DNA from 3 places in the uncultured Virgibacillus sp. genome. Region 3 is predicted to be linked to each of the others. Evidence: riboswitches for the same ligand, from Rfam matches in the RefSeq annotation. Region 3 holds a riboswitch; each other region holds the start of a gene.
What was found. Region 3 has a riboswitch for thiamine pyrophosphate ahead of Q1A47_RS14700 (lipoate--protein ligase family protein). Riboswitches for the same ligand answer to the same signal wherever they lie in the genome.

Region 1 (9,950 bases), on a different contig from region 3:
GCCAACATTGTCAGGGATCATCGTAGAATATCTCGGATGGCGTTTCTTATTTATTTGTGTCATTCCATTTGCTTTATTTTCTGTTGCATTTGCTTATAGATATTTAGTAAATGTATCAGAAGTTACTAAACCAAAAGTTGACGTACGATCACTTGTGTATTCAACAATTGGTTTTGGTTCACTAGTTTATGGATTTAGCTCAGCAGGAAAAGGAGAGGCTGGCTTTTTAAGTCCTAATGTCTACACATTTATTATCCTTGGTGTAATAGGAATCACGTTCTTCTCATTAAGACAATTTAAATTAAAAGATCCAGTCATGGATTTACGTGTTTTTAAATATCCGATGTTTACACATGGAATATTGATGTTTCTAATCATTATGATGACTATGTTTTCGTCAGAAATCATATTACCTGTGTTCATGCAAGGCCCGTTAGCATTATCAGCGGCTACAGCTGGCTTATTACTTTTACCTGGAAGCATTCTGAATGGACTTATGTCACCTGTTATGGGGCATCTATTTGATAAATTCGGTCCAAGATTATTAATGATACCTGCTTCGATTGTATTAAGTGGAACAATGTTTATGATGAGTAGACTTCATGCTGATACAGAACCATGGATGATTATTATTGGGTATATTCTATTGATGCTTACGGTATCAGCTATTATGATGCCTGCTGAAACAAACGGTTTAAATCAACTTCCAAAACGATTATATCCGCATGGTACCTCAGTAATGACGACCTTACAGCCAGTAGCAGGTGCCATCGGTGTTTCTGTCTTCATTAGCATTTTAAATGCAAGACAAAATCATTTTTTAGGTCAATCTAAAAACCCAGATGACCCAGGTACAATTAGTGATGCAATGGTAGCTGGAGTAGAGCTAGTCTATTTCATTGCTTTTGCTATTTCAATTATTGCCGTTATCTTGGCTTTTCTAGTATACCGTGCCGTTCCAAGAGATCAGGATAAACAAGAATTAGAACAGCCTGAAGAGAATTAAATCATTAGCGAGGCTGGGACAAAACACAACTTCTTTACTCAAAATACGAATAATCTGGTTATCAATAGGAGTATCATCGCCGCACCGTGAAAACATACGCGCTTTCCGCAGGCATGGCCTCAGCTAACTTGGTAAAGAAAAACACATTACCACGTGGATCTTCAGACTCGTGCTGTTCCCGCCGGACTCTCGCTTATTTTAGGTACTAAATGAATGATCCTAATCAAAAAAACGAACAATAATTAATTTCAACTAATTATTGTTCGTTTTTTATTGTTTCTTTATTTTTTTATCAGTCTTTTTTTAATGTAGGAGGTTGAAAAATTACTTTGACAGATAGAGTAATTTATCGTATGATTACTCTATCAGATAGAATAGTTGTAAAATAAGGAAGTGTGATAATGATAAGAAGTGATATTATTCGTGGTCACTTGGAATCGATAATTTTACGTTTAGTCTGTGAAGAGGATCGCTATGGCTATGAAATATCGAAAGAGATCAGTTCCAGAACAGATAACAGATTTCAAATAAAGGAAGCTACTTTATATGCAGTTTTTCAGCGACTGGAAAAAAAGGATCTAATTGAGTCCTATTTTGGGAGTGTTTCCCGAGGTGGAAAACGAAAGTATTACCGCATAACGACTCTTGGAAAAGCTTATTTAAAAGAAACTGTTCAAGAATGGAAGGAAACAAAGGAAATTATTGATTTATTTATGGAGGGATTAAATTGAAAGAAATTATTGGATATGTTGAGGAATTATTTAAAAACATTCCTGAAAGTGAACAAAAAAACGCAGTTATGCAAGAAGTAACCCAAAACCTTGAAGAAAAGGTCTGGGATTTGATGGAACAAGGAAAGGCAGAGGAGGATGCGATAAATAAAGCTATTGTTGATTTTGGGGATATTGAAGATTTAAAGCAAGAATTAGGCGCAAAACAACCTGTGAAGAGGAATTTGCCTAAGCTTAATTTATGGTATTCCATATGGAGTAGTCTTCTGATTATTTCCTTGTTCGTATTTATTAACTTTTACTACACACCAGATATCATTTGGTTTGTATATCCAACATTTGTAGTACTTTGGTGGCCGCTAACAATGTACTTTTCTTGGAAGCGTAAAAAGTGAGGAGGAACACAATGTGAAAAAAATTGATTTGGCTTTTTTAGTTACAGGCTCAGTAATGACAATTATTTTTCTATTTATTGTAAATATGTTAACAAGTGTAGAACATATTTGGTTTATGTACCCAGCCGTTGTAATGTTAGTTTTCCCGTTAGGGTTGTATTGCTATAAGCAGAAGAAACAGACGTTATTTGCTATTATTACTAGTACATTACTATTAATTCTTCTCATCATTGAGAACAGAAGCACTCCTACGTATCCATGGGTTTCGTATACAGTTATTCCGTTGGTTTACTGGCCGATTCTTGTGTTCTTAGGGGCTAAAGCCAAGACATTACGAGTTGCAGTTGTTGGTAGTGGCGTTGCTATTCTTTATTATTTTTTACTAAACGTAATAGTCTCTCCGCATACTCCTTGGGTTATATTTCCCGCCTTTGCTGTATTATGGTGGCCGCTATCTGTGTATCATGTGAGAAGAAGTACGTATTTTACTTTTTCACTCCATGCGTCATTACTTCTTTGTTTATTTTTTATAATGGTAAATATTATTTACTCACCAGGTACCATTTGGGCCATTTATCCGATTTTCGCCATTCTTTGGTGGCCATTAAGCCTGTATTTTTTTGTATATAAACGGAATACGGAATCATGAATCAAGCGTGTAAACAGCCGCTGAATGGTGCTTCAATACAGCAACAAATAGTTTAGAACTAGAAAAGAGGATGGATTTCGAATCGAATGATAGTTCTGCTTTTTTTATAAGTTAAGAAAGTATAAAATCAGTGCAATGACTGCGTTAAGCCAAGTAGTTATTTTGAAATGTTTGATGTATATTGGCAATGCTCCGACGAATTACTTCGCTTTCGGCGGGCACGGCCTCAACTAACTTTGCAAAGAAGAACACGTTGCAAAGTGGATTTTCGGCTCGCGCTAATCCCGCAGGAGTCTACGTAATTCGTCTCCGCTATGAGAAGGTGCAACAATTCTTGTCATAAGTAATAGGTTGACTTTTTTACAATGGGTAAAGTGAAAATCGCTATCCGTGAGTATAAAAGCAGCTGTGTTACTTCATGCTAGCGTTGTAGAGCCTGATAATAGCGAAGGGCGGCCACTTCAACTCCTGTGGGAAATGTTTGACCTGAAGATCCACTTTTTTGAGCGGGTTTTGCTAAAAAAGTTAGCTGAAGGACAAACCCCACGGAAAGGGAAGTGGGCAGCCGGAGTGGCGGTCAAGCAGTAGCTATTATTCCATAATAGCTACTAGAGAAAGCGTAAATCTGAGCATTTAGTGATAAGGACTGAGCGAATTTTGCTCCGTTTTTTTAAACTGAAATACTTTGTTTCCGGTTCTTTTTGTTTGGATATAGCGATTGGTAACCTGTATTTAGAATTTAAATATGCTGTTAATTATTTTTTCTATTGACTCTAACGTTACGTTATACTTTATAGTAAGTTTACAGGGAGGTTAACAGCTATGAAAGTAAAGGAAGTAGCTGATTTGGTTGGGATTAGTGTGCGCACACTACATCATTATGATGAAATTGGGCTATTGACTCCCGAACAAACAACCGAATCAGGATATCGCATTTATTCAGAGAATGATCTAGAACGTTTGCAGCAGATTTTATTTTTTAAGGAACTTGATTTTTCTTTGAAGAAAATTAAAGAAATTATTGACAGCCCTTCTTTTAATCAAGCTGAGGCCTTAGAGATGCATCGCAAAATGCTGCTTGATAAAAGGAGGCGAATCAATACAATGATTGGAACGATTGATAAAACATTAAAGTATAAAAAAGGAGAGATTGTAATGAGTAATCAAGAAAAATTTGCCGGATTTGACTTTAGTCATAATCCTTATGAACAGGAAGCGCGAGAGCGTTGGGGGGATAAAGCAGTTAATAAATCGAATGCAAAACTTAATAGCTTCACAAAAGCTGAAAAAAAAGAGTTTGAGGAAACGTTCCATGCGATTTATCGTAAATTAGCCGAAGTTCGTCATGAAGATCCTGCCTCTGAAATTGCTCAAGAACGAATTGCTGAATGGTATCAATTCTTAAATCGTATAGGAACGTATTCACTAGAAGCTTTTAAAGGACTAGGCCAACTATATGTAGATGATGAACGTTTCACAAAAAATATCGATCAATATGGTAATGGTTTAGCTGTATTCATGCGAGATGCGATGACTGCCTATGCTGATAATCTTCAATAAATAGAAGGAGGCAGGAATGCTTCAGTCTCTTTTCGGTTAATCATGCTGAAGTTTTTACGAACAGTTTATTATCTATAGAGCTATGTGCTTATTCCCTTCAGTCGTTATGGTAGTTCTAAAGGCTACTTTATGTAATAGGATTGCTACTATATTACCAAAATTCTGATTTTTATATACAATTAGAGAGTGACAGTGTATAGTAAAATGTAGATAGATTATTATAAAAGGAGTAGTGATAAAACAATGAAAAAGTTATTGCTGGGTAGTTCCATTCTTACCATGCTTCTTTTCTCGTCTATTTCAGCATCGGCAGCAGTGTCACCAGATTCCGGTGTGAATGGGTGTAAAGCGGGGAGTAAACACCATTGTAAGCGATATGAACTATAGATTTATGTTGATGAGCCTGTAGCTTGGAGCTACGGGTTCTTTTTATTCAAGTGGATAAATATGGGCGTGTTGAGCCGCGGCCAGCTTCAGCGACCAGAAACGATGCGACTTCACGAATCGCTCTAATCTAATTCATTATTGGCTCGGAAGCTCACCATGATTCTTTCTCTCGCTCCAGTCGCTACGTTTCTAATTGGGCGCTTTGCTTTTATTCGTATAAAGAGTCGCAGGATTGACGAAAAAGCAAGCGTAAAAAAAGCTGTGCCGATTGTTTTTTATTGGGCACAGCTTTAATTGTTTTGTGTGCTATTTCTGCACTCTTTGAATATAGATTGTTACTACTATAATTGTAGAACAGCTTTATTAATATCTTCTGCAAGGGTTATAGCGGATATGATCGCAACCCCATCCGCTCCCGCTTGGATAACAGAAGCTGCATTGTCTGTAGTGATACCACCTATACCCACAATTGGCAGGGAGGGATAAGCTTGTTTGATATCTTTTATCCAATTCGGTCCAATCGCTGATTTAGCATCCTCTTTTGTTGTAGTAGAAAATATTGGCCCCACTCCTAAATAGTCAACAGAGGAAATGGGACTATTTACTAATTCTGTTTTATTTGATACAGAAAGGCCGACCCATTTATTTGGAAAACGCCTACGTAATTCCAGAGCAGATACATCATCCTGACCAACATGGATACCATCTGCATCTAATATTTCAGCAAGTTCTATGTCATCGTTAACGAAGAAAGGTATACGATAGTTTTGACAGATATTCCGAAGTTGTTTTCCTAAAATAAATTTTTTATAACCAGTTAATGACCCGTTTCCTTTTTCTCTAAATTGAAATGCTGTTATACCAGCTTTTACTGCTTGTTCCAAAATATGCTTTGGATCGTTATGGCAGTTCTGACTACCCATAATAAAGTATTTTCTTAGAGCATCCTTTAGCTGCAAAGATTAATTAACTCCTTTCAATTGATCTAAGTCTTTGGAAAGGGCGTCTATAAATGCTGGTAAGAAGCTTCCAGGACCAAGCACATATTCTTGAGAAGCCGCGTGTTCAGCAGCAAGTCCATAAAACTGTACTGCTGCCAATGCCTTAGCTTCTAGAGCATGATTAGTTGTTAAGCATGCAGTTAGAATAGCTCCTAATAAGCAGCCTGCACCAGTAATTTTTTCTAGCCATACATGACCAGTCGTGTTGTGAATTATTTTCCCTTCACTGTAAATTACATCCGTCTCACCAGTAACTACAGCAGTTGTATGATAGGCTTTGGCAACTTTAACGGCAATTTCTTCTAGATTACCGTCCCCAATTGACTCAACACCTTTTGTTTTCCAAGGGATCTCCACAAGCTGTGCCATTTCACCAGCATTACCTTTGATTGCGGTAAACTGTACTTCGTGTAGCAAATGCTTTACAGCTTCTTGGCGAAAGGTTGTAGCCGCTACGCCAACTGGGTCAAGTACGACAGGGATACCTTTTTTATTTGCGGCTATTCCTGCTAGTTTCATAGCTGATAGCTCGTTTAAAGTTGTTGTACCAATATTAATAAGTACACCATTCGCAGCGGTAGCCATTTCTTTAGCCTCTTGTTCTGCTTTTGCCATTATCGGTGCTCCACCAAAGGCTAAAAGACCATTAGCTGTAAAATTCATGACTACTTCATTGGTTAAGTTATGGATCAATGGTTTTTGTTCTCTAACTGCTTGAATAATGGATTGTGTCATTGTTCCACCCTTTCTTTGCGTACCGCCCAATGATTTGTAGGTCCGTTACCGGCACCAAGTGAAAAGGAGTATTGAATAGCAGCTGTTACATACTGTTTCGCCTGCTTTACAGCTTCGTAAAGTGGTAGACCTTTACTTAGATGAGCAGTAATTGCCGCTGAATACGTACAACCTGTACCATGTGTATTCTTTGTTTGAAACCGCTCTGCTTCGAACGTGTAAAGCTTATTCCCATCATATAAATAGTCGACGGCTTTACCTTGCAGGTGGCCACCTTTAACAAGTGCTGCGCGTGCTCCAAAGCTTTTGACGATCTCGAAAGCCGCTTCTTGCAAATCACTTGTATTATCAATAGATTGTCCTGTAATATACTGTGCTTCAGGAATATTAGGAGTAACTACAGTCGCTAATGGTAATAGCTGCTGTTTGAGAAACGATCGAGCATCTTCCGATATTAATGGATCGCCACTAGTTGCAACCATGACAGGGTCCATGACATAGTTCACAACTGATTTGGACAAGTGCTCTGCAATAACCTGCATCATATCTTTGTTCGCAATCATACCTGTTTTTATGCTATGCACAGGCATATCTGATATAACTGAGTTTAGTTGCTCATTTATCATCGTAACAGGTAGATGGTGTACGTTTTGCACACCGGTTGTATTTTGTGCCACAACAGAGGTGATTACAGACATTCCATATACGGTTAGTTCTTGAAATGTTTTTAGGTCTGCCTGTATGCCAGCACCGCCACTCGGATCTGTTCCAGCAATAGTCAGCGCGCAAGGTATGCTATCCATTAGCTGTTCACCTTTTCTGCGTTTGGCCATGATTCACATGTGTAGGCCATTTCCCAGAATTTAAGCTCCAGCTGGCAGCTTTTTCGAAAAGCTTCTCTAATGAGATCTTTTTCATCCTTGGCAGCATTTTCTGCAAGTATATCCAACCGTTTTCTCAATTCAAAGGTGGTATTATCTACATCACCACTTGCATAGAAACTAATCCAATCGTAAAAAGGGTGATCTTTATTAGGATTATACTGCTCCATTAATTCCCTACCAATTTCTAAGTATGTCCAAGGGCATGGAAGTAGAGCTCCTAGTATCTCACTAGACGTTCCCATTTGTGCATGATACATCATATGTTTAATGTAATGATCTGCAGTAGGTGGCAAAGGGTGTCCTTGTAAGGACGCATAGTCCACACCGATATGATTGCAGAAGTTATGATGTGGGTGGATTTCATCGTTTAATATAAAATTTATTTGATCAAAGAAATAAGCAATATCATCACGTTTCTTTGATTTGGATAGCGCTATTCCATAAATTTGCATAAAGGCATTTAAGTATTCAAAGTCCGCTTTAATATAATGTGCGAGCGCATCTTTAGAAATCTCGCCAGTCCCTATCCCCTGAACAAAGGGATGATTAAAAATAAGCTGGAAAATATCATTGTTTTCTTCTCTTAATTGATCAGTGAAATTCATATTTAGCCTCCTTCTATTATGGGAAGCCACTAGAGGTGTAAAAGTAGATAAATAGAGGATAATAATATGTTCCCCACTACTTTCCTGCGCTGGTATTATCCAGATCAGGTTCAAAGGGACAAAGGAAAAGTCCTTATCTCAGCAACAAAGCGCCCCTAGTAGTTTCCTTGTACGCGTATCGTATCTTCTTGCTTTACTCGTAATAAAATGAACCAGCCAATAAATGCGCCAGTTATGCTACTTACCAAAAACGATGGCATGAAAATGAAAGCGCCAGCAGCACTGTCCATAAACAATTTAGCAAATGGAACCGCTATGAATGATCCGATAATACCAGTACCAATGCTTTCTCCGATCACAGCCCACAGCTTTCTACCAAACCACTGATAAAAAAGCCCAGCAAGGAAAGCACCAACCATTGCTCCCGGAAAAGCAAGTAATGTACCAATCCCCAGCATATTTCGTAAAATTCCAATCATAAAAGCTATGACTACGGCTGGACCAGGTCCCAGTATTACTGCCGCCATTACATTTACTGCGTGCTGCACTGGATACGCTTTAGCAATTCCAGCAGGAAACCATAAGAATTGTGCTCCTAATGTTCCAATTGCTACGAAAATTGCCATCAATGTTAATACGTGCGTTCTTCTCACTTATTCCCTCCTTTCTATAAAAAGTGAGCATAGGACAACAATAGGAATTACCGACAATATGCGGTATAGCTTACGTCCTACACGCCTCTCCCCAGTAGCTATGGATGCTAAAGGTAGACAGCAAAGCATAATATACATCCACTCTGTTCTTATGAAAAAAACCAGATCCTCCATGGACCTGGCTTTGTGTAAGAAAATAGAAAGACGTTGCGTCTACTACTTCCCTCCGCTGGTATTAACCAGATCAGGTCCATAAGAGTTAGAAACGTCACGTGTTTCCTCTCAGCCCACATATTGGGCACCCCTAGTAGTTAAGTAACTTGTGAATTTAATTATGCTTTCAGCAACTAACTGAATCAAGCATAACAAATATATTGTTATTTGTCATGGGAAAAAGAATATAGCGTATTAACCTACAGAGTTATTTTTATAAACGCGTAATTTTAATATCACTTAAAGATAGCAGTCTATTAAGTTTTATTTATAGTTATATGATATTTGTTGAATTTATGTTATTTGGAAATAAATGCCCTTACGACAAGATGAATTTAGCATAGGGTAAATAGAGATATATTAAAGAAAGGGTGAAGATAAAATGGTAAGCACTCCCTCTACGATTAGAGAATTACTTCAGAGTTTGGTGAACGAACAGATAGAGATCACTACTCCTTTTGGAACAGTAACAGGGACTCTTTTGAAGGTTAGATCTGACTATGTTGTCTTAATTGAAAATACAGGAGAACAAACATTGATTCGAATAAATAAAATTGAGTTGATTACTGAATTATAAAGGAGGAATAACGATGTTTTTATATACTTTTTCTGCTGAATTGAATACACGTGTAGGTTCTAATGTTGAAGTAGCTACAGATAGTAATTTAATAGAAGGTATTCTTTCGAACGTGACATCACAATTAGTACTTGTTATTGATGTTAGTAATGGTTATGGAACTGAAAAAATTTATATATCTTTGAATGCTATTAATTTCGTGCGATTTACGTAGCATAATCTAACATTTAGTTTTGTTCAATCTTCAAATGCGAAAACAGGTATGATTCTTCTTCTTTTTGAAGGATTATACCTGTTATTATAGTTTAACGGTATGGAATGTAGAGAGAGAATAAAAGGTCCCATTAAAAAACAATTATAGAAACGTCCAATATATGTATTCCTCTTAAAATACGCACTTGCTGGACAAACCTTGAATTAGTTCTTCAATTTGTAAAAATGACAGATTAATTGAATAGTGTGAAGGAACCTCGCATATATAATTTACTGAATCAATTTCATAATTGCTGTTTTTAAAAATGCATAGAGTTGTTCCTTGATGATTTTCAAGTTTT
Region 2 (9,950 bases), on a different contig from region 3:
GGTTGTACGAACACCTTTTTCCAATGCCCCAAAAAAATCCCGAACATCTATTTCCTCTGCTTTCACCTTTGCCTTTTTACGTATAAGATTAATGACTAAAGGTATCAGGACAATTAGCCCAAGCTCTAACCAGTTATCACGTAACATCGGCATACTTATCCCTGATAGGAGTGCTCTTATCTGAGATTCAAATATAAGAAATAAAGAAACTGCCATTCCGATAAGTAACATTCTTCCAGTACCTGTAATAATAATCGTTGATACAATCGACCAAAACGCTGCGTAGAATGGCGTCTTCCCTGTAAATAGCAAATACAATAGGATAGCCATTGGAATCAGGAGATGACCACGTTGGATTAATACCTCCTTCACAGTTGGCAACTCATTCTTATTTAATCCACGTAAACCAAGCTTAGAAGCCCTAATATGGACCTGGAGTAAAATACCAATATAAAATAATAATGCAGGAATAATTCCAGCTAAGATCACTGTTGTATATGGTATACCTAGATTCTCAGCCATGATAAAGGCTGCTGCTCCCATTATTGGAGGTAATATTTGCCCACCAACACTAGCAGAAGACTCGACAGCCCCTGCAAAATTCTTCTGATATCCTACTTTTTTCATTAACGGAATCGTAAAAGCACCCGTTGTCACTACATTTGCGATAGCGGAACCATTAATTGAACCTAAAAAGCCGCTTGCCAGAACAGCCACCTTAGCTGGTCCACCCTTCGTATGACCAGCTACCGCCATTGCCAGATCATTAAACATCTGCCCCATTCCCGATTTACTTAAAAATGCACCAAACATAATAAATAATATAATATAACTAGCAGATACTCCGATTGCTGTCCCTAGGATTCCCTCTGTGATGTAGATTAAATGAGATAGAATTCCTTTCGAAACACTTAATATAATGGGACCTGTTAGCTCAGGATATATGGATAACTTTACGTAAAACCCATAAGCAAGAAATCCAAATGCGAGTAACGTTAGTCCCCACCCCGTCACCCTTCTTGTAATCTCAAATAATATAATAAGGACAGCAATACCGACATAAACATCTATATCGTTAATTTGACCACCAGATTCAATAATTCGGTTAGCAGATGCAAGCATATAAATACCAAGTAGGAGGGATATCCCCGCAAACAGATAATCATAGACGGGGATACCGTTGTGCTTTCTTTTTTTCATTATAGGATATAATAAAAAACCTAACACCATTAATGTGTATAAATGAAGACTACGTTGTTTGATATCTACAAGTGAACCAGCATATGACGTATAAAGATGAAACAAACCTAATCCAGCTGCTAACACGGTAATTAGGATGCCTATAACTAATGGGTATTGTGTACGTACATTGCTTTCCCGTTCAAACCCCTCCAAATTTGCTTTTTCATTCATATATCATCCCACCATTTCTTTTACTGTTGTCCATAGAATGAAGAAGAGAGGCGCTTGTTTAGCCTCTATTATATAAGCCATATTACTTGCTTCCAAAGGGTATCTTTTCTTTTGATAGATCAACTGGTAATCATTCATTAGCGAAGACCTTAGCACTAGCTCGGCACCAATCACTCTATCTATCTGCATATATACCCAACCATCTTGAACTTCGGTTGAATGCTCTGACCATGTAGGAACTCCAGCACCAAATGTTTTAAATTTGGTGGAATCTAATGAAATAATTTGATCATCAACTATGAAGTTTTCCACCCAGGCTTCCTTTTCAACAGAATGAATCCACTGTAAAGAAAAAACATCATCATTTTGAAGAAAAGCATAGGTGATGGTTGTTCCTTGTGATACAAGTATTGCATTTACTGGTACGAGCAACACACCTAGCCCAACCATTATAATCGTTATCACTATCCATTTAAGTCGCGACATCCTTTTATTGAAGCATCTTATTTTAAAATCCCCTGTTCTTCATAAAACTTTTTAGCACCTGAATGGATTGGGACTACCAAACCTTCGGCCAAGTCATCCCGATCGAGTTGTTTTAATGCACTTATAGATACCTCTTCGCTTCCTAAATAATCGTAATATCGTTTCGTCAAATCATATACGAGATCTTCGCTAAGCTCTGGAGAAACAGTAATTATGTTTTGAATACCAACCGTATTTACCTTTCGATCTAGGTTATACATCGCCTCATCTCTAGCTGGAATCGTAAATTCTTTATAGAATGGATACGCCTCCATTAGTTTTTTTGCAATTTCACCGTTAATTTCTACAAATACTACTTCGTTTTGCTGCATTAAATCAGTTATATTACTATTCGGTACTCCAGAGGTGAAGAATGCTGCATCTAAATTTCCGTTTTTCATTTCCTGTACACTATCCGCATAACCAGTATGCGTTACTTTGGAAAGATCATCGTATGATAATCCAAGTACCTCTAATACCTTTTTAGCGCTTTGCTCGACTCCTGAACCAACTTTACCAACACCAACACGTTTTCCTTCCAAATCTTCGATTGCTTCGATTCCACTGTCCGCTGTTGCGACAACTTGAACAACATTTTGATACATACCAGCCATTGCTTGCACATCCACTTGATTACCTTCAAACTGTCCCTTTCCTTGAAGCGCATCGTAACCTACATCACTCATAATAATACTCATCTGATTTAACCCATCCTGCATATTCTGAATATTCGCTACGGAAGCACCAGTAGACTCGACAGTGACATTATTAATATAATCACTTTCTTCAAAAATAGGCTTTAATGCTCCGCCAATGGGGTAGTACGTTCCCGAAGTACCGCCAGTCCCAAAAACAATTGGTTGACCATCACCACTAACTTCCTCCGAATGTTCGGCTGCTTCTTCCTCTCCACAAGCTGATAAAGCGATAATAATTGAAAACATACATATCAACACAAGGTATTTTTTCAAAACAAGTACCCTCCTTTAAAATCCTTTTCTATATGATAACGCTTTCATTTTATTTTAAGAATAATATGAACATATTGTACATTTTGTTCATATTGGTCTTTTAGATAGCCATTAAATAAGCTTGTATCGATTAACTGGTCTACCAACCACACCATACTGGAGGATAATCTCTACGCGATCCATCTTCTCTAAGTAATCCAAATATCTCCTTGCGGTAACCCGTGCAATACCTATACTTTCAGCTGCTTTATCTGCTGAAGCAGGCTCATTCTGGGAGCCTAAAAATTCAATTACTTGATTCAATGTTTGTTTATTTAAGCCTTTAGGCAGCAAATGTCCTTGTCTACTATTCTGTTCATTCTGCATCATTAAGACATCAATCGTTTGCTGATCTACCTTTTCACTTGCATTAAATTGGCGACGATAACGATTATACTTAGTCAGTGCCAGAACAAGACGATCAAATTTGAATGGTTTAATAATATAATCGAGAGCTCCGTGATGTAGCATATTACGAACCATATTCATTTCATTAGCTGCGGAAATGATAATCACCTCCAAATCCAACTCTAACTCCCTTAACGCTTTAAGTGCTGCGATACCATCTTGTTCAGGCATATAGATATCCAGCAGAACGAGATCGGGATTGTTGTATTGACATAATTCCAAGCCTTGCTTCCCGTTTTCGGCTATTGCAATAACGTGAAAGCCCTCTACCCTTTCTACCATTCTTTTATTGACTTCTTGTACCATAGGGTCGTCCTCAATCAGCAATACTTTCACTTCTGAATCTCTTATCACGGAACCCTTCCTTTCTCAACATCATTGGAATCGTTATAATAATTTGTGTCCCCTGATGTAATACTGAATCAACTGATATAGTCCCTTCTGCCTTGGATATCATTTGCTGTATTAAATATAGGCCAATTCCTGATCCGGATTTCCCTTTGGTCGTATAGCCCTTTTCAAAAATTCGATCCGTATCAACGATACCAATTCCATTATCAATGATTTTTATCATACAATCCGTTTCATTTTGATAAATTGTGATATTAATCCTTTTTTGCTTTATCTCTGATATAGCACATGCGTCAATTGCGTTTTCAATTAAATTCCCTAGTATGAGCACCATATCATGATTGTTAAACACAGTTGGAAATGCTTTTATTGACGTTTGACCATCCACTCTAACATCAATTCCTAGCTCTTCACCTCTACGTATCTTGCTAATAAGCAAACCTGCAATACTATAACTTTTAATTCGTTGCATCATGAACCTTGTTAAGGACGCCTGCTTCTGTGTCGTTTGGAAAACATATTCCAACGCTCGCTCATTTTCTTCTAACTGAATTAATCCTGCAATTGTATGAAGCTTATTCATATGTTCATGATTTTGAACACGTAATGCATCGACAAAAGCTTTTACACCTGTTAACTCCTCTGCCATCTTTGTAACTTCTGTCCGATCTTGAAAAACCACCACACAGCCTATCCGTTCGTTTTCTATTTCTATTGGAATCCGATTTAACATAATTAGCTTCTCATGAACTCTCAATGTTTCATTATAAGCTGCCGTCTGCCCTCTTAATTGCTGTACCATTACTTTGTCTTTCAAGACCGTACTCATGAGAGCATCATTAACATCCATTTCAATATGTAAAATCTCTTTTGCCTTTTCATTAAAAACAACTAACCGCTCATCACGATCTACAGCAATAACGCCTTCATGCATTGCTTGAAAAACTGTTGTTCTCTCTTTTAGCACCCTCGCTATCTCATATGGCTCCATCCAAAACGTCTGTTCTTTAACATGTCTTGCCAATAAATAAGAACCAATGATTCCAAAGGCTATTGTCAGTAAAGCAATGATCATTATTTCTACTCGTATAGATAAAAGTATGTTCCAAAATGATGGGAGCATATTTCCGACAAGCACTACTCCTATTTGTTCAAAACTATCATTAACAATTGGAACAAAAGAACGGATAGCAGTTCCTTGTTCCCCCTTCGCTTTTGAAACATAACTATGCTCAGCAAAAGCAGCCCCTTCATCCTTCCCTGACGATACCGTTCCGAGCTGTTTTTCGATTGGATGGGAGAATCTGATACGGTTCATATTTAAAACAACAATGTAATCAACTTGATTAATCGTACGTATTCGCTCAACAATTGGATTGATTGTTTTCCAGCCTCGTGCTTTTACAATTGAATCCTTTATTTCTGGTAAGTTCGCCACGATCCTCCCTGTCATAAGTCCACGCTCACCAAGCCCTTCTTCTTTTCCTTGAAAAAGATTGCCGATAAGCATAATGCCACCAATTAAGAGCGTAAATAGAACAATCCCAAAAGATAGAATCATAATCTTTAGTCTAATTGGCATTTTACGAAGACTTACCATTCCCCACTTCTCCTTAAGTTTAATGATTGATAGAATATTATGATAAAATAAAGTGAAACTTCCATCCGTGGGGGGGTTTTGTTTATCCCCACGGATGGTTAGGTGAACCAATCGGACATTTACTGGCAGTTGTTCCACACTTCCCATTTTGGTTTCTCTTTATTGCTTGAAGTGGGTATCTTACTGCCAGTTATATGCGGGATAAAGTAAAACTTCCGTCCGTTTTTACTAAAACAAATACGTACAAAGGCTTCATTCGCCACTTCCTGTGGCAACGCCTTTGTGACCTACTTCCATGGAGGCCCGAACCAATCGGACATTTACCGGCAGTCGATCCATCGCCCATATTGGTTTCTCTTTATTACTTGAAGCGGGAGCTTACTGCGGTTATATGCGGGATGAATGACCACACACTGAACTTTCTCTATTTAGTTCATGGAGGTAATTATTTGCGAAACTTTTTTATAATTCTAACATTTATTATAACAGGACTTGTTTCCGCTGTCGTAATTGGAATTGACTTCGAGACAATTCGTGGAACAGATGATTATGATGATGAACAAGAGGGATTACGTGAACAAATCATCATTCGGTTTAGTCATGTTGTTGCGACTGACACACCAAAGGGACAAACAGCCCGGAAGTTTGCTCAACTTGTAGAAGCAAAAACAAATGGAAGAATCAAAGTCCACATTTATGCAAATGGGTCTCTATATAATGACACCAATGAGTGGGAAGCCATCCAAAATGGGAATGTTGAAATGATTGCCCCGGCAACAGCTAAGGTAAGTGAGCTATTTCCCAAATGGGGTATCCTTGATCTCCCCTATGCATTCCCTACACACGAGGCAGTAACGGAAGCATATGAGGGTAAAATAGGGAAAACATTGCTTGCAAACCTTCATAATACAAACGTGAAGGGCTTGACTTTTTGGTATAACGGTTATAAACAGCTTACGAATCAAGTACACGTTATCAAACTACCAGATGATGTAAACCGACTCCATTTCCGTATTATGCCTAGTCCTGTTATTAAGGAACAATTTAATCAAGTACATGCTAGCACAAGTAGCTTACCATTTAATAAAACTTATCAAAACTTGGAAGTACATTTTATTGATGGACAGGAAAATACGATTTCTAATATTTACTCTAAAAAATTCTATGAGCATCAACCGTTTGTAACTATGAGCAATCACGGTTATCTCGGATACGGTGTTTTTATTAATAAGCCTTTTTGGGAATCATTATCTGAATATAATCAATCAGCCATTCAAGCTGCCTTAAGTGAAGCAACGGATTGGGGGAAACGTCACGCGATTGAGATGAATGATCATTATACACGTGAATTAAGAAAAAAAGATGTTGTTACTATTCACTTTCTTACAACAAGAGAAAGAGAGCAATGGAAGAATGCATGGAAAGCTGTATACGATCAGATGACTACGATTATTGGCAACGAGTTAATGGACGAGGTACATCGGATACAGAATAAGTATAATTCTAGAGAATGATAACTGCTCACTATTCTCTTATACACCCAACATTTTAGCTTATTACTCTTTTGATTACATTGTTCATGTACTTCATTGCAATGTGAGGTATCAAGTCAAAAAGTCTAGCAGTTCTATAAGTTGCTTTATTTCACAGTATATCACTTATCGTATTTACAAAAAGCACTAATTGAACTATTCTATTAGTAGAATATATAAATACATAAAAACTGCATATCTATTTTAAATTGCACTAGGGGAGCTATGTACATGGCTGAGAAGAGACTACTCTGACCCTTATAACCCGATCTAGATAATACTAGCGTGGGGAAGTGCAGTCGTTCATATATCGTTTTATAGGCATAGCCTACATATATTTTTGAAGACTGCATTCCCAAAGAATGCAGTCTTTTTTATTTATGTATAACTTCACTGACATGACTATTTATTAGGAGGAAAATGATATGAACGAACAAGCATTGAACTGTATTAATAGTCGGATTGCTGGTTGCTCTTTTGCCATCTATCCAATGACAGATCAATTTGTAGATGTAATTACAACTTCACTGAAAAACGTAGATACATCTAAGGTTTGGATTAAAACAACAGATGTAGAAACCTGTGTACGTGGCAAGATCACACATGTTTTTGATGTAACCAAGGCACTTTTTTTGCATGCGGCTAGCACAGGACACCATGTCGTGTTTAGTGCCACCTACTCCATCGGCTGTCCGGGAGACTCCGATGGGGATGTATATCTATCAACGGACGACCATCGATTAAATTTAAATACAAATAACCTTCAGCAAGAAGTTGCCGGCAAATTTTCCCTTTATCCGTTGGGTGGAGGAAATTATATGAACATCATTTATAACCAAATTGAGGAAATGAAGCTCCATGGGGTTAAGGTTAGCTCTATCCACTATGCTACAAGGCTAGACGGGGATGGAAAACTTATATTCGATGGACTTGAACGTGTTTTTACAAATTTAGAAAGTAGTTATTCATCACATCTAGTTATGACAACCACCATATCTGCAAATAGCCCATCTAAAAAGGGGGAGATACTTTGAATAATTGGAAGCTAAAGGAAATAATTGTTATGTCTGTTCTTTCCGTAGTCTTCGGTATCGTTTATTTAGCATTTTTACCTATTGGAAAAATTCTCGTGTCGTTCATGGGACCCATAGGATATGACTTTATATTTGGTATTTGGTTTATTGTATCCATTATTGCGGCTTATATCATTCGTAAACCCGGAGCTGCATTTTTGTCAGAAACAATTGCTGCAACGGTAGAAATGCTCCTCGGTAATGCTATGGGACCAATCATTATTATTACGGGTATTATACAGGGTCTTGGCGCAGAAGCTGCCTTTGCGCTAACAAAATGGAAACGCTATTCACTTTGGGTATTAATGTTAGCCGGTGTTGGAGCAGCTATATTTAGTTTTGTTTGGGGATATTTTAGATCAGGCTATACTGCCTTAAGTACTCCATACATATTAGGTATGTTATGTATAAGAATGATTAGTGGGGCAATCATTTCAGGTTTGCTCGGAAAAGCAATTAGTGATTCACTCGCGAAAACAGGCGTACTATCTAGTTTTGCGCTTGGTAAACAAATCAGAAAGGAACGTTCCGCATCATGATCAACGTATCTAATCTTTCACTCTGGTTTCATGAAGATAATGATAAACCAATCATCTCTAATCTGAGCTTTCAGTTAGACAGAGGGGAAACCATGCTACTACTTGGACCAAGTGGTAGCGGAAAAAGTACGTTAACACACTGTTTAAATGGTATATACCCGCGTGAATTAGACGGTAAAATGACAGGTGATGTTACCATATTCGGTCAATCTATACACGATGCACATCCCGGTACAATTAGCAAACAAGTTGGCGTCGTATTCCAAGATCCAGAAAGCCAATTTTGTATGTTAACGGTAGAAGATGAAATTGCCTTTGGCCTAGAGAATATTTGTACACCGCCGCTTGAAATAGCTAGAAAAATAGACGAAGTATTACAAATGGTTGACTTAATAGATGACAAGCACTCTGTCATTTCATCCCTTTCTGGAGGACAAAAACAAAAATTAGCATTAGCCTGTGTGCTAGCACTAGAACCAGAGATACTTATCTTGGATGAACCGACCGCCAATTTAGATCCACAAGCGACTCAAGAATTTATCAAGACTATTCAAACCATTAAACAGAAAAAATCAATGGGAATAATCGTTATCGAACATCAATTGGAAGGCTGGGTATCTTTTATCGACCGTTCTTTCATATTATCTAAGGACGGAAAATGTATGTATGATGGCCCACTAGCACGGATCATTTCGGATAATAAAGAAAGCGTGCTAGAAGAGGGGATTTGCCTGCCAAAAATAACAAAACTTGTACTTACAGCAGCCGAACAAAACAAAGCTGCTTATATCAGTCCACCGTTAACAATCAAGGATACCCCATCATTAGTTACATATATGGACAATAGCTTTTTAGAAAAGACAATACCAGCAGCTCACCAAGCAGACATTATACTATCTGCTTCGCGTGTTACTCAAAATAAAAAACAAAAAAGGGTACTTCATCAAATTGATTTCGATCTGTATGAGAGCTCATTTGTAGCAATCATTGGAGCTAATGGAAGCGGCAAAACATCGTTAACAAAAGTACTTAGTGGTATTGAAGCTCCTACACACGGAGACATTCTCCTACGTCAGCATCCTATCCGTAATTGGAAGGAAAAATTATTGCGAAAAGAGATTGGATACGTGTTTCAAAATCCGGAGCACCAATTTATTACAGACACTGTATTTGATGAAATTGCCTACAGCTTACGTCTGCATCCATATTCAGAATCATATATAGAAGAGAAAGTACATTACACCCTAGTCAATTGCCAATTACAAGGATTCGAGCATCGCCATCCTTATTCGCTAAGTCAGGGACAAAAAAGGAGACTCAGTGTAGCCACAATGATTGTCGATGAACAAAAAATACTCTTTCTAGATGAGCCTACCTTCGGGCAGGATGCCGCTTCTACCTTAAAGCTTATGCAAATGTTAAAAGAACGGCATGCCAAAGGCACATCCATTATCATGGTTACACATGACATGGATATCGTCGACAAATATGCGGACCGT
Region 3 (9,950 bases):
AGTTGTGGTTCACGATCATAAGCTTCTTTAATTTTTTGCAAGAAGTGCGCACGAATGATGCAACCACCTCTCCATATCATGGCGATATCACCATAGCGTAAACCCCAATCATTTTCGTCGGATTGGGCACGCATTTGAGCAAACCCTTGTGCATAAGAGCAGATTTTACTCATATATAGTGCTTTTCGAACAGCTTCAATTAGTGCTTGTTTATCACCTGCAAATGGTACATCAGGACCTTGCAATTGTTTACTTGCTTTTACACGTTCATCTTTCATTGCTGAAATAAAGCGAGCAAACACTGACTCGGTAATCAATGGAAGTGGAACACCTAAATCCAATGCATTCTTACTTGTCCATTTACCAGTTCCTTTTTGTCCAGCAGTGTCGAGAATAACATCAACTAGTGGTTGGCCGGTATCTTCATCTTTCTTTGTAAAAATATCAGCTGTAATCTCAATTAGATAACTGTCCAATTCACCTTTATTCCATTCAGAGAAAACCTCATGAAGCTCATCTGCATTAAGCCCTAGTACATGCTTCAATATGTAATAAGCCTCGGAAATTAGTTGCATATCACCATATTCAATACCATTATGAACCATTTTCACATAGTGCCCGGCACCATCTGGACCAATGTATGTCGTACAAGCTGCTCCGTCTACCTTAGCAGAAATCGCCTCAAAAATTGGTGCCACAAGCTCATAGGCTTCCTTTTGTCCACCAGGCATAATAGATGGACCTTTTAGCGCACCTTCTTCGCCACCAGATACGCCTGTTCCAATAAAATGAATACCTGTTTCTTCAAGTGCCTTATTTCTGCGAATCGTATCTTCATACAGTGTATTTCCACCATCAATTAAAATGTCACCTTTTTCTAAATAAGGCTTCAATGATTCGATAGTTGCGTCTGTAGCAGGTCCTGCTTTTACCATTAGCAAGATTTTTCTTGGCTTTTCAAGGGAATTCACAAATTCCTCTATTGTCTTCGCACCTATGAAATTTTTTCCTGTTGCTTCATCTTCTAAAAATGCTTCTGTTTTATCTACAGAGCGATTGTATACGGCAACAGAGTACCCACGGCTTTCAATATTTAGCGCAAGATTTTTTCCCATAACCGCTAACCCAATTACACCAATTTGCTGTTTTTGCATATATATGCCATTCCTTTCTAATCTATATGTCAGTAAAGAATTTCTATCTTTATTCTATCCCATTATAGTAAACTTTGCTTAAATAACAAAAGCTTATGATTTACGTATTATCTTTATCTACTTTTCTCTTCTTGAATAGCCTCTGTAATAAGTCAAGCATTGGGCGCTTTCCCCCCATTACAATACCCGCCATTTCTGCAAATACATGCAGGAGAATAAGTACAAAAAAAGTAATAACAAAGGCTGTGGTAATACTCGCATTGGAAAATAAAATTGCCATTGCACCAAACAAGGCACTAAATGCGTAAATTATTAGCACTGTTTTGCGATGGCTATAGCCTGCGTGTAGCAGTTGATAATGTATATGCTTATTATCTGCCATCATTATATTCTCTTTATTATATGCTCTTCGAACAATAGCAAATAACGTATCAAAAATCGGCACTGCTAGAACGATAATTGGAATAATAAAGCTGAATAGAGCAATATTTTTAAATAAACCAAGCATCGACACTACGGCAATCATATATCCAAGAAAATTAGATCCCGTATCTCCCATATAAATCTTTGCTGGATAGAAATTATGATAAAGAAAGCCAAGATTACTGCCTATCAACACTACACATATGTAAGCTACAAGAACTTGCGCATCAATTAATGCCATAATAAATATGCTGATCAATGCGATTGTCGTAACTCCCGTTGCCAGCCCATCTAAGCCATCAATTAAATTGATTGCATTTGTAATACCTACCACCCAGACTACAGTGACAAAAACGCTAATAAAACCTAACTCCACAGTACCGAAAAATGGCAATGTCAGTCTTTCTATAATCAGCCCAGCAGATACGAGAAATGTAGCAGCAATTAGCTGGCCCGTCAGCTTTACAACTGGTCGAATGCTGAACCGATCATCTAAAGCACCTGTAAGAATGATTACAACAGCACCTGCAGCAATTTCTGGTAAATGTGGATGCATAGGATGTAAATAAATCATCCCAGCTATCGTTCCTAAAAATATAGCAAGTCCACCTAAACGAGGTGTCACCTTCGTATGTATTTTACGATGATTCGGTAAGTCGACAGCTCCAATAAACATAGCAAATTTTTTCACTGGATATGTAAGTAAAAAAGCAGTTAAGAGTGCTATTAAAAACGCAATCCATAAATCCAAGTAATTAAACATAGAATTCTCCTAAGTATCCTAGATGACTTTCCTAGCTGGATTATAATTATTTTCAATTCAGATAAGACCAGCTTAAATTATATCGAATAATAGCAGTTTTTAGCAAATCTTATTGTGGAACTTCATAGTACATGGTAAGCTGGTTTTAGCATTTTTACTAGAGGTAAGGAGGATGAGACAGTGATTCCCTATGTTTTTGTCGCTGCAGCAGCATTCGCTGTATTTCCCATTTTAATTCTATTTAAAATAAACGTTGAAAAGCTTAAAAAGGATCCTAGACAGCAAGGTAAAGTACAAACAAATATGATGTTAGGTGTAGCTATAAGCGAAGCCATTCCAATTATTCTCATTATATACGGCTTTTCAAAGCTAGCCCCTGTTTCTGATGTTTCTACTTTATATGTCCCTGGAATAATTATTGTGTTTTTCATGTTATTTGCTGCTTTCTTTATTTTTATGCAGAGAAAAGTAGATGTGGAGGAAAATTCCAAATCGGCTGTAAACAACTTTTCGATGATCAGCCTAATGTTAACAATGGCCATCCCACTTATTTCTGTTATTTCTTTATTTTTAATGGTTCCATAACGTATAAAAACCTCCTTGATATGGTAGGAGGTTTAGCTTGTAGAGAACCTTTTGTGTTTTCTACAAGACTTTTTTCGTAGGCGAACGGAATACCACTCGCTTTCCGAGGAAACGACAATAACGCAGCCCATGCAGTTCTTCTGAATCTGCGTAGCTACGTTCCACTTCTCTTTTCTCATTCGGATACATCCACTTACTTTGATTATAAATCCAGTTCCTTTGAACCTGTTCTATCGCTACTTCCCACACATGACGTGTAATGGTTTTCTGGAATAAGCACACCTTCTTTACTCAAAATACGAATAATCATGTTATCAATAGGAGTATCATCGCCGCACCGTGAAAATATACGCGCTTTCCGCAGGCCGGCCTTAGCTAACTTGGTAAAGAAAAACACCTTACCAAGTGGATCTGCGGACGCGTACTGTTCCCGCTGGAGTCTCGCTTATTTCAGGTGCTGAATTAATAATTTTGATCAAAAAACGAACAATAATTAATTTCAACCAATTATCGTTCGTTTTTTGATTGTTTCTTCATTCTTTTGTCTCAGTCTCTTGATCCTTCTATGATAGAAGGACTTCTATCTATTTTTACTCTTCTGTTTCTGTCCGATCAGAATCTAAACGTTGAATAAATTCTTCCGCAGCACTATATCCTTGCTGCTGTAAATACCAATTATTTGCTGCCGCTTCAATTAAGCCGACAACATCACGACCAGGCTGTAGCTGTATTTCAATACGAGGAATTGTTACCCCCATATAATCACTAGTTTCCGTAGCTACTTCTAATTCATTATTTAACTCATTCTTTTGCCACGCTGCCAGCTCAATATCAAGAGCAATACGAGTTTCCTCTTGAAATGCCTTTCTACCATACAGTCTTACCACATTTAAGAGCCCAATGCTTCGTAGTGCAAGAAATTCCTTATTTGTACCATTATGTGTACCGAGTAATGTTTCTGGTCCTAATTTTTTTAAGACAACCATATCATCTGCTACAAGCCGATGTCCTCGACCAATTAAGGCATGGGCAATCTCGCTTTTACCAATTCCAGATTTACCACGAATCAATATACCAAGTCCAAAAATATTAACACATACACCGTGAACAGCAGTCTCAGGAGCTAATGCCTTTACCATATAAGCATCATATTTATCCATAAATGTAGATGTCGCTTCCTTCGTACGTAATAATGGAATACCTTCTTGCTTGCAAAATCTAGTCAAATACGTTAATCCCTCTTGATTTGATGTAACAATAAAACAAGGTGGATGATAGTTTACGATGTTACCGATACGTAGCTGCCGCTCCTCATGTGATAATTGATGTAAGTAGGTAATTTCTTTTCTTCCCAATACTTGAACGTGTTCCATCGGAAAGAAATCAAAGTATCCAATAAACTCCAATCCAGGCCGATGCGTTCTAGCTTTTGTTATCGTTCGGTTCAATTGGTCTTTTCCTGCCAATACTTCCAAACTAAATTGCTTTGCTAGTTGCTTTATTGTTACAGCATTCATCTGTATACGCTCCATTTCTATTCACTTCATAGGTCTGAATCTCTTGACTATTCTTATTACGAAAAACAGATACAAGAAGTTTCATGATAACGTATCATGATGAAGTTAAAAAGTGAAGTCGACTTCCTTATTTTCCTGTTTTTCATAGCCCTTCATATAATTAATTCGACGCTGTGCAGAAGCTTGTGTTACTTGCTCATCTGCATGATAGGAAGAACGAACTAATGGACCTGCCTCACAATGCCTGAAGCCTTTATTAATAGCTATTTCCTTCAGCTCTTTAAACTCATCAGGATGATAATAACGCTCTACATTTAAATGTTTTTTAGTTGGTTGTAAGTATTGACCAATTGTTACAATGTCTACCTGATGTGCTAACAGATCATCCATCGCTTGAATAATCTCCTCTTTTTCTTCTCCTAAACCTACCATAATACTAGATTTTGTTGGTGTGTTTGGAGCAATTTCTTTTACCCGTTGAAGTAGCTGCAAGGAACGGTCATACATCGCTCTAGCACGTACACGTTTTGTTAATCTCCTTACCGTTTCAATATTATGGTTAAAAATATCTGGAGCACTATCCATAAGTGTATGCAGACTATCATAGTCACCCTTCATATCAGAAGGTAGAATTTCGATAGTACAGCCAGGATTTTTTCTTCGTACTGCTCGAACAGTTTCAGCAAAAACGGCAGCACCACCATCGTTTAAGTCATCGCGAGCAACTGCTGTTACAACAACATGTCTAAGCCCCATTACAACAACAGAATCCGCAACTCTTTCTGGCTCTCCCCAATCCAGTTCATTTGGCAGTCCAGTCTTTACAGCACAAAAACGGCATCCTCGTGTACATGTATCTCCAAGAATCATAAAGGTAGCTGTTTTTCTTTCACTCCAGCATTCATGAATATTCGGGCAACGTGCCTCTTCACATACAGTGTTTAAGCGATTATCACGCATTAGTTTTTTTAGTCCTCTGTATGATTTATTCGTATTTAACTTTGTTTTTAACCATTCAGGCTTTCGAATATACGTCTGATCTTTAGGCATGGGTGACCGCTCCTTTTCTCGTGTTCTCATCAGAATAGTTTGTTTCAGCAAGTTTATATACTTCATCCCATTGATTTTTCGTTAATGAAAAAGGCTCTAGCTTAATGTTTAGTCCTTTCGAGAACCCCTCCATAAAAGCAGGTTTAATTGTTTCGTACGAATGCGCTTGATTTGTTAACTGATTAATTGTTGTTGCTTTTTTCCAAAAGCCTTGTTTTTTTCTTTCTTTCAATTTGTCTGAAGGAAATAAAAATAGATCGAACAGCAAATCAATGTTCATGGTTATCGGTATCGATCCATGCTGAAGCAGTACCCCTTTTTTTCTAGTTTGTGCATTTCCTGAGAGTTTTTTACCATCTGCAACCATTTCATAAAAAGCAGGCCGCTCGAAGCAAATACTACTTCTCTCCTTGGAAAATGATTCAGCGTAGGTTGCTTCTATTCCTAAGTTTTGATAACCTTTTAGAATTCCTTTCGACAAATCATAATAAGCTTGGCGAATCGAAGAAGCTATCATAGGATGATCCTCAGAAATAACAATACTGTATGTTAATTCATCATCATGCAATACCGCACTTCCACCTGTCATTCTGCGTACAAACTGACATTGATGTTTTTGTACACCTTCTAAGTCAATTTTTCCATCTACTTTTTGAAAATGACCAATCGAAAGTGTCGGTTTCATCCATCGATAAAACCGTAATGTCGGCGGTATTTTCCCTTCATAATGCCAATGAAGCAAGGCTTCATCTAATGCCATATTAATGGAAGCATCATGTGGTACATTTTCTAAAAATCCCCATTGTTCATGCATGAAAATCGCCTCCCAATAAGAAATCGACTTCCAGCACATAGAAAGAGCTATCGAGATCAAAACTAGACTGACTACCTGCAAAACAGAGAACGATTTGCTATACATTAAATTAAAAACTGCATTCCTTGTGAATGCAGTCAACATTTATGTAGCCTTGGTGACCACACTTTCCCACGCAGGCATTATCCTGTTCGGGTACAGAGGGTCAAAACGAATACGTCTTTCTCAGCTATTCCAAATAGCTCCCCTAGTGCTGTAACATTTCCTATTAAATTTTCTAACAAAAACAGCTTAACAAGATTGGTATAAATTGTAAAGGTCTAAATAAGAAAACTCTGATAGCTCATCTTTAGCAGACTAATAAATCCCTTTAAAATGCTATACGACCAAACAACATGAATGTCGCCTAGTTCTGGGGGCTGGGGCTGTACGCGGTCCAAAACGCGCCTATTTTCCACATTGGCAAATTTCACTATTTCCTAGACGATAAAAAAATAGCTGCGCTGTAATCCATCGCTTCAGAAAACAGGCAGCTATTCCTTTCATGTATGAAATTATTTTGCAAGCTCTACTGCCTGATCTAAAACTTTATCACCTTGTATCATGCCGTATGCCATTTGATCGATTACATCGACGGCAATGCCATGTGGTTCAACCTGTTCTTTGATTTTCTTTTCTAAATAGCGAACCTGTGGACCAATTAATACAACGTCTAGATTATCTAATTCATTTTTTAACTGTGATTCAGCAACTGCATTTATTTCTGCATCTAGATTCCGCTCCTCAGCTGCCTGCTTCATTTTTTTAACAAGCATAGACGTTGACATCCCCGCTGAACAAACTAGTATAATTTTCATTTTATTATCCCTCCAATGTTTGTATTTTCTCATACATGTCTATCATTTCAACCGCTAAGTCTTTCACTGTCATAGCCGTCATTAAATGATCCTGCGCATGGATCAATATTACGGATAAATTCGTTTGTTTTCCATCTGCTTCTTCCTGTAACAGTTTTGTTTGCATATGGTGTGCGTCATTAAATTCTTTATCAGCCGCTTCAATCTTTTGACGTGCCTCGTTGAACTGGTATGCCTTTGCATGAGAAATTGCTTCCATCGCATGTGACCTTGCATTTCCAGCATGTAAAATAATTTGGAAAGATAACATTTGAACATCTTCTGTTGTTTCCATTGTATTAACCCTCTTTTCGTTGTCTTAGTGTTCTAACTCCTGCCATTATAAACGGTATATACATAAGTACAGCAAGCGTTAAATTAAATACCTGTAAGGCAATTCCACGCCAGCTTCCTCCAGTTACTAAGTAACCGCTTAATATTGGTGGCGTTGTCCACGGCAAGATCGCTACTGTTCTTGGAACTAGTCCAGTCGCCAATGCTATATATGACGTAACAGTTAACGTAACCGGTATCAAAATAAAAGGAATTAACATTGCAGGATTCAAAACAATTGGCAAACCAAATATTACTGGCTCGTTAATGTTAAATAACCCTGCTGGTGCAGATAACTTTGCCACTTGACGATAAGGGTGATTCTTTTCTCTACGGATGACAATAAAGATAGCAATTAATAAGGCAATTGTGGTACCAGATCCCCCCATGAACACGAATGAGTCAAGGAATGGCTTTGTTACAATATTTGGTACTTCAAATGCGGACATTCCACCCTTAAATAGATCTAAATTTTGTTCAATTAATGGTAAATATAATGGTTCAATAACGGATCCAATAATATTCGTACCATGTAAACCAAAGAACCATAGTAAATGATTAAGGAATGAGACAACCATTGCTGCAGGCAGCGTATTTCCTAACCCCTGTAATGGTTCTTGAATTACATTAAAAATAACCTCAAACACGCTTTGCTCTGCAAATACATTCATCAATGCTTGGAAGAAACCAAGAATGATGAGTATAATTACTGCAGGAATTAAAGCTTTAAAAGAACGAGTTACTCCTTCAGGAACACCTTCTGGCATTTTAATTGTCATTTTTGATTTTATTAAGATTCTGAATAATTCCGTTAATACTAATGCAAGAATAATTCCGACGAATAACCCTTGTGTCCCCAACCATGCTGCATTCAAGCCACCATCCTCAGTCCATGGGACGAGCATAATGAAGCCCCCAGCAGATATTAGACCTGCTGATAAGCCATCAACATCATAGGACTTAGCTAAATTATAAGCGATAGAAAACGAAACTAAAAGTCCCAATACAGCAAAGGTTCCATTCCAAATACTTCCCCCAACTGCCTGCCAATTACCGTCTCCAAAAATACCATTCATCCATTCTACGAAATTGAAACTTCCAAATGGCGGAAAGTTATTAATCAGGATTGCTAATGAACCAACAATAATTAAAGGCATAATCGCAACGAATCCATCACGCACTGCTACTAGATGACGTTGTGATCCAATACGACCAGCAATTTCAATGAACTTATTCATTCTAATTCCCCCTTGATTTAAATTGTGGTAAATATGATTTATGTGCTTCTAATAACTCATCAAGCACAACCTTACTACCTTTTTCGTTTGCAAGAAGTGGATTCATAACCATTGCTGTATATGCATCGTTGTAATCTCCAGATATACTTGCCCGAATCACTAACTCTTCAAATGCCTTCATTTGATAAATATGGCCTTTCACTGTATGTGGCAATGCACCTACAGAAATCGGTTTTGGACCATTATTTGTAATCATGCAGTTTACTTCAATAACTGCATCTTCAGGCAGATCTGGAATAGCCCCATTATTAATCGTATTTACAGTCTGAACATCCTGTTTGTTGTTATATATAGAGTCCATCAAACTGCAAGCGACGTCACTGTAAAAAGCACCACCACGTTCTTCTAGTTCCTTAGGTTTTTCATATAATGATGGATTACTATAGATGTTAAATAAAGATGTTTCCAAATTTTGCACAACCTCAGCCCTAGTACCATTTTCCTTAAATGCTTTCACATCTTTTTCCAAAACCTCTTTCGTTTGGAAATAATACTGATGATATGGATTAGGAAGAAGTCCAGTTGCTTCAATGAATGTCTTCGACCAGCCTAAATTAACAATGTTTGCAGGTGAGTAATCTAAATCGCCGCTTAACTTCTCCAAAACTTCTTTGGTACGATCTATTCCATTGACATATACCTTCTTACCGAAAACAAAATGGTTCATCCCAATAAATTCAATTAATACGTCATTTGGATCGGCATCCAATATTTCTGCTGTTGAATGGCGCATATTGTATGGAATATTACAAACACCAATAACCTTCTTATGTGGTGAATGTTTCAATAATGCTTCTGTAACGATTCCAGCAGGATTTGTAAAGTTTATAATCCACGCATTGGGACAAATTTCATGAACATCTTTTGCCAAATCCAATAATACTGGTATGGTACGAAAGGCCTTAAATATTCCTCCAGCCCCATTTGTTTCCTGACCAATAAATCCGTGACTTAATGGGATTCGTTCATCCTTTGAACGAGCAGCTAAACCTCCTACTCTTATCTGTGTTGAAACAAAGTCAGCTTGTTTAAGCGCTTCTCTACGATCTAATGTCCACGATAGATTAATAGGTTTATTGGATTTTTCTATCATGCGTTGTGCCAGATTACCGATAAT

Region 1: linked by a shared signal. The riboswitch ahead of tenA (thiaminase II) and the one ahead of Q1A47_RS14700 (lipoate--protein ligase family protein) in region 3 are both predicted to bind thiamine pyrophosphate.
Region 2: linked by a shared signal. The riboswitch ahead of Q1A47_RS03765 (YkoF family thiamine/hydroxymethylpyrimidine-binding protein) and the one ahead of Q1A47_RS14700 (lipoate--protein ligase family protein) in region 3 are both predicted to bind thiamine pyrophosphate.

What each region holds. Positions count from the first base shown of each region.
Region 1 covers NZ_CANMAB010000045.1:20,075-30,024, forward strand. Annotated here, with positions in the region: gene Q1A47_RS11210 (MDR family MFS transporter) at 1-1,006, shown strand, start outside; gene Q1A47_RS11215 (PadR family transcriptional regulator) at 1,408-1,737, shown strand; gene Q1A47_RS11220 (permease prefix domain 1-containing protein) at 1,734-2,132, shown strand; gene Q1A47_RS11225 (hypothetical protein) at 2,146-2,781, shown strand; gene Q1A47_RS11230 (MerR family transcriptional regulator) at 3,604-4,341, shown strand; gene Q1A47_RS11235 (hypothetical protein) at 4,585-4,728, shown strand; gene thiE (thiamine phosphate synthase) at 5,070-5,651, opposite strand; gene thiM (hydroxyethylthiazole kinase) at 5,691-6,464, opposite strand; gene thiD (bifunctional hydroxymethylpyrimidine kinase/phosphomethylpyrimidine kinase) at 6,461-7,267, opposite strand; gene tenA (thiaminase II) at 7,267-7,953, opposite strand; TPP riboswitch at 8,018-8,120, opposite strand; gene thiW (energy coupling factor transporter S component ThiW) at 8,109-8,606, opposite strand; TPP riboswitch at 8,811-8,922, opposite strand; gene Q1A47_RS11265 (DUF2642 domain-containing protein) at 9,202-9,396, shown strand; gene Q1A47_RS11270 (hypothetical protein) at 9,410-9,610, shown strand.
Region 2 covers NZ_CANMAB010000009.1:51,571-61,520, reverse strand. Annotated here, with positions in the region: gene Q1A47_RS03795 (TRAP transporter permease) at 1-1,413, opposite strand, end outside; gene Q1A47_RS03790 (DUF1850 domain-containing protein) at 1,417-1,899, opposite strand; gene Q1A47_RS03785 (TAXI family TRAP transporter solute-binding subunit) at 1,917-2,909, opposite strand; gene Q1A47_RS03780 (response regulator) at 3,021-3,662, opposite strand; gene Q1A47_RS03775 (sensor histidine kinase) at 3,673-5,454, opposite strand; gene Q1A47_RS03770 (DctP family TRAP transporter solute-binding subunit) at 5,757-6,821, shown strand; TPP riboswitch at 7,046-7,148, shown strand; gene Q1A47_RS03765 (YkoF family thiamine/hydroxymethylpyrimidine-binding protein) at 7,265-7,873, shown strand; gene Q1A47_RS03760 (ECF transporter S component) at 7,870-8,451, shown strand; gene Q1A47_RS03755 (ABC transporter ATP-binding protein) at 8,448-9,950, shown strand, end outside.
Region 3 covers NZ_CANMAB010000074.1:3,669-13,618, reverse strand. Annotated here, with positions in the region: gene gndA (NADP-dependent phosphogluconate dehydrogenase) at 1-1,154, opposite strand, end outside; gene Q1A47_RS14720 (glycosyltransferase family 4 protein) at 1,255-2,340, opposite strand; gene Q1A47_RS14715 (hypothetical protein) at 2,521-2,925, shown strand; gene hprK (HPr(Ser) kinase/phosphatase) at 3,516-4,442, opposite strand; gene lipA (lipoyl synthase) at 4,548-5,492, opposite strand; gene Q1A47_RS14700 (lipoate--protein ligase family protein) at 5,485-6,306, opposite strand; TPP riboswitch at 6,458-6,565, opposite strand; gene Q1A47_RS14695 (PTS sugar transporter subunit IIB) at 6,861-7,163, opposite strand; gene Q1A47_RS14690 (PTS lactose/cellobiose transporter subunit IIA) at 7,168-7,497, opposite strand; gene Q1A47_RS14685 (PTS sugar transporter subunit IIC) at 7,502-8,773, opposite strand; gene Q1A47_RS14680 (6-phospho-beta-glucosidase) at 8,775-9,950, opposite strand, start outside.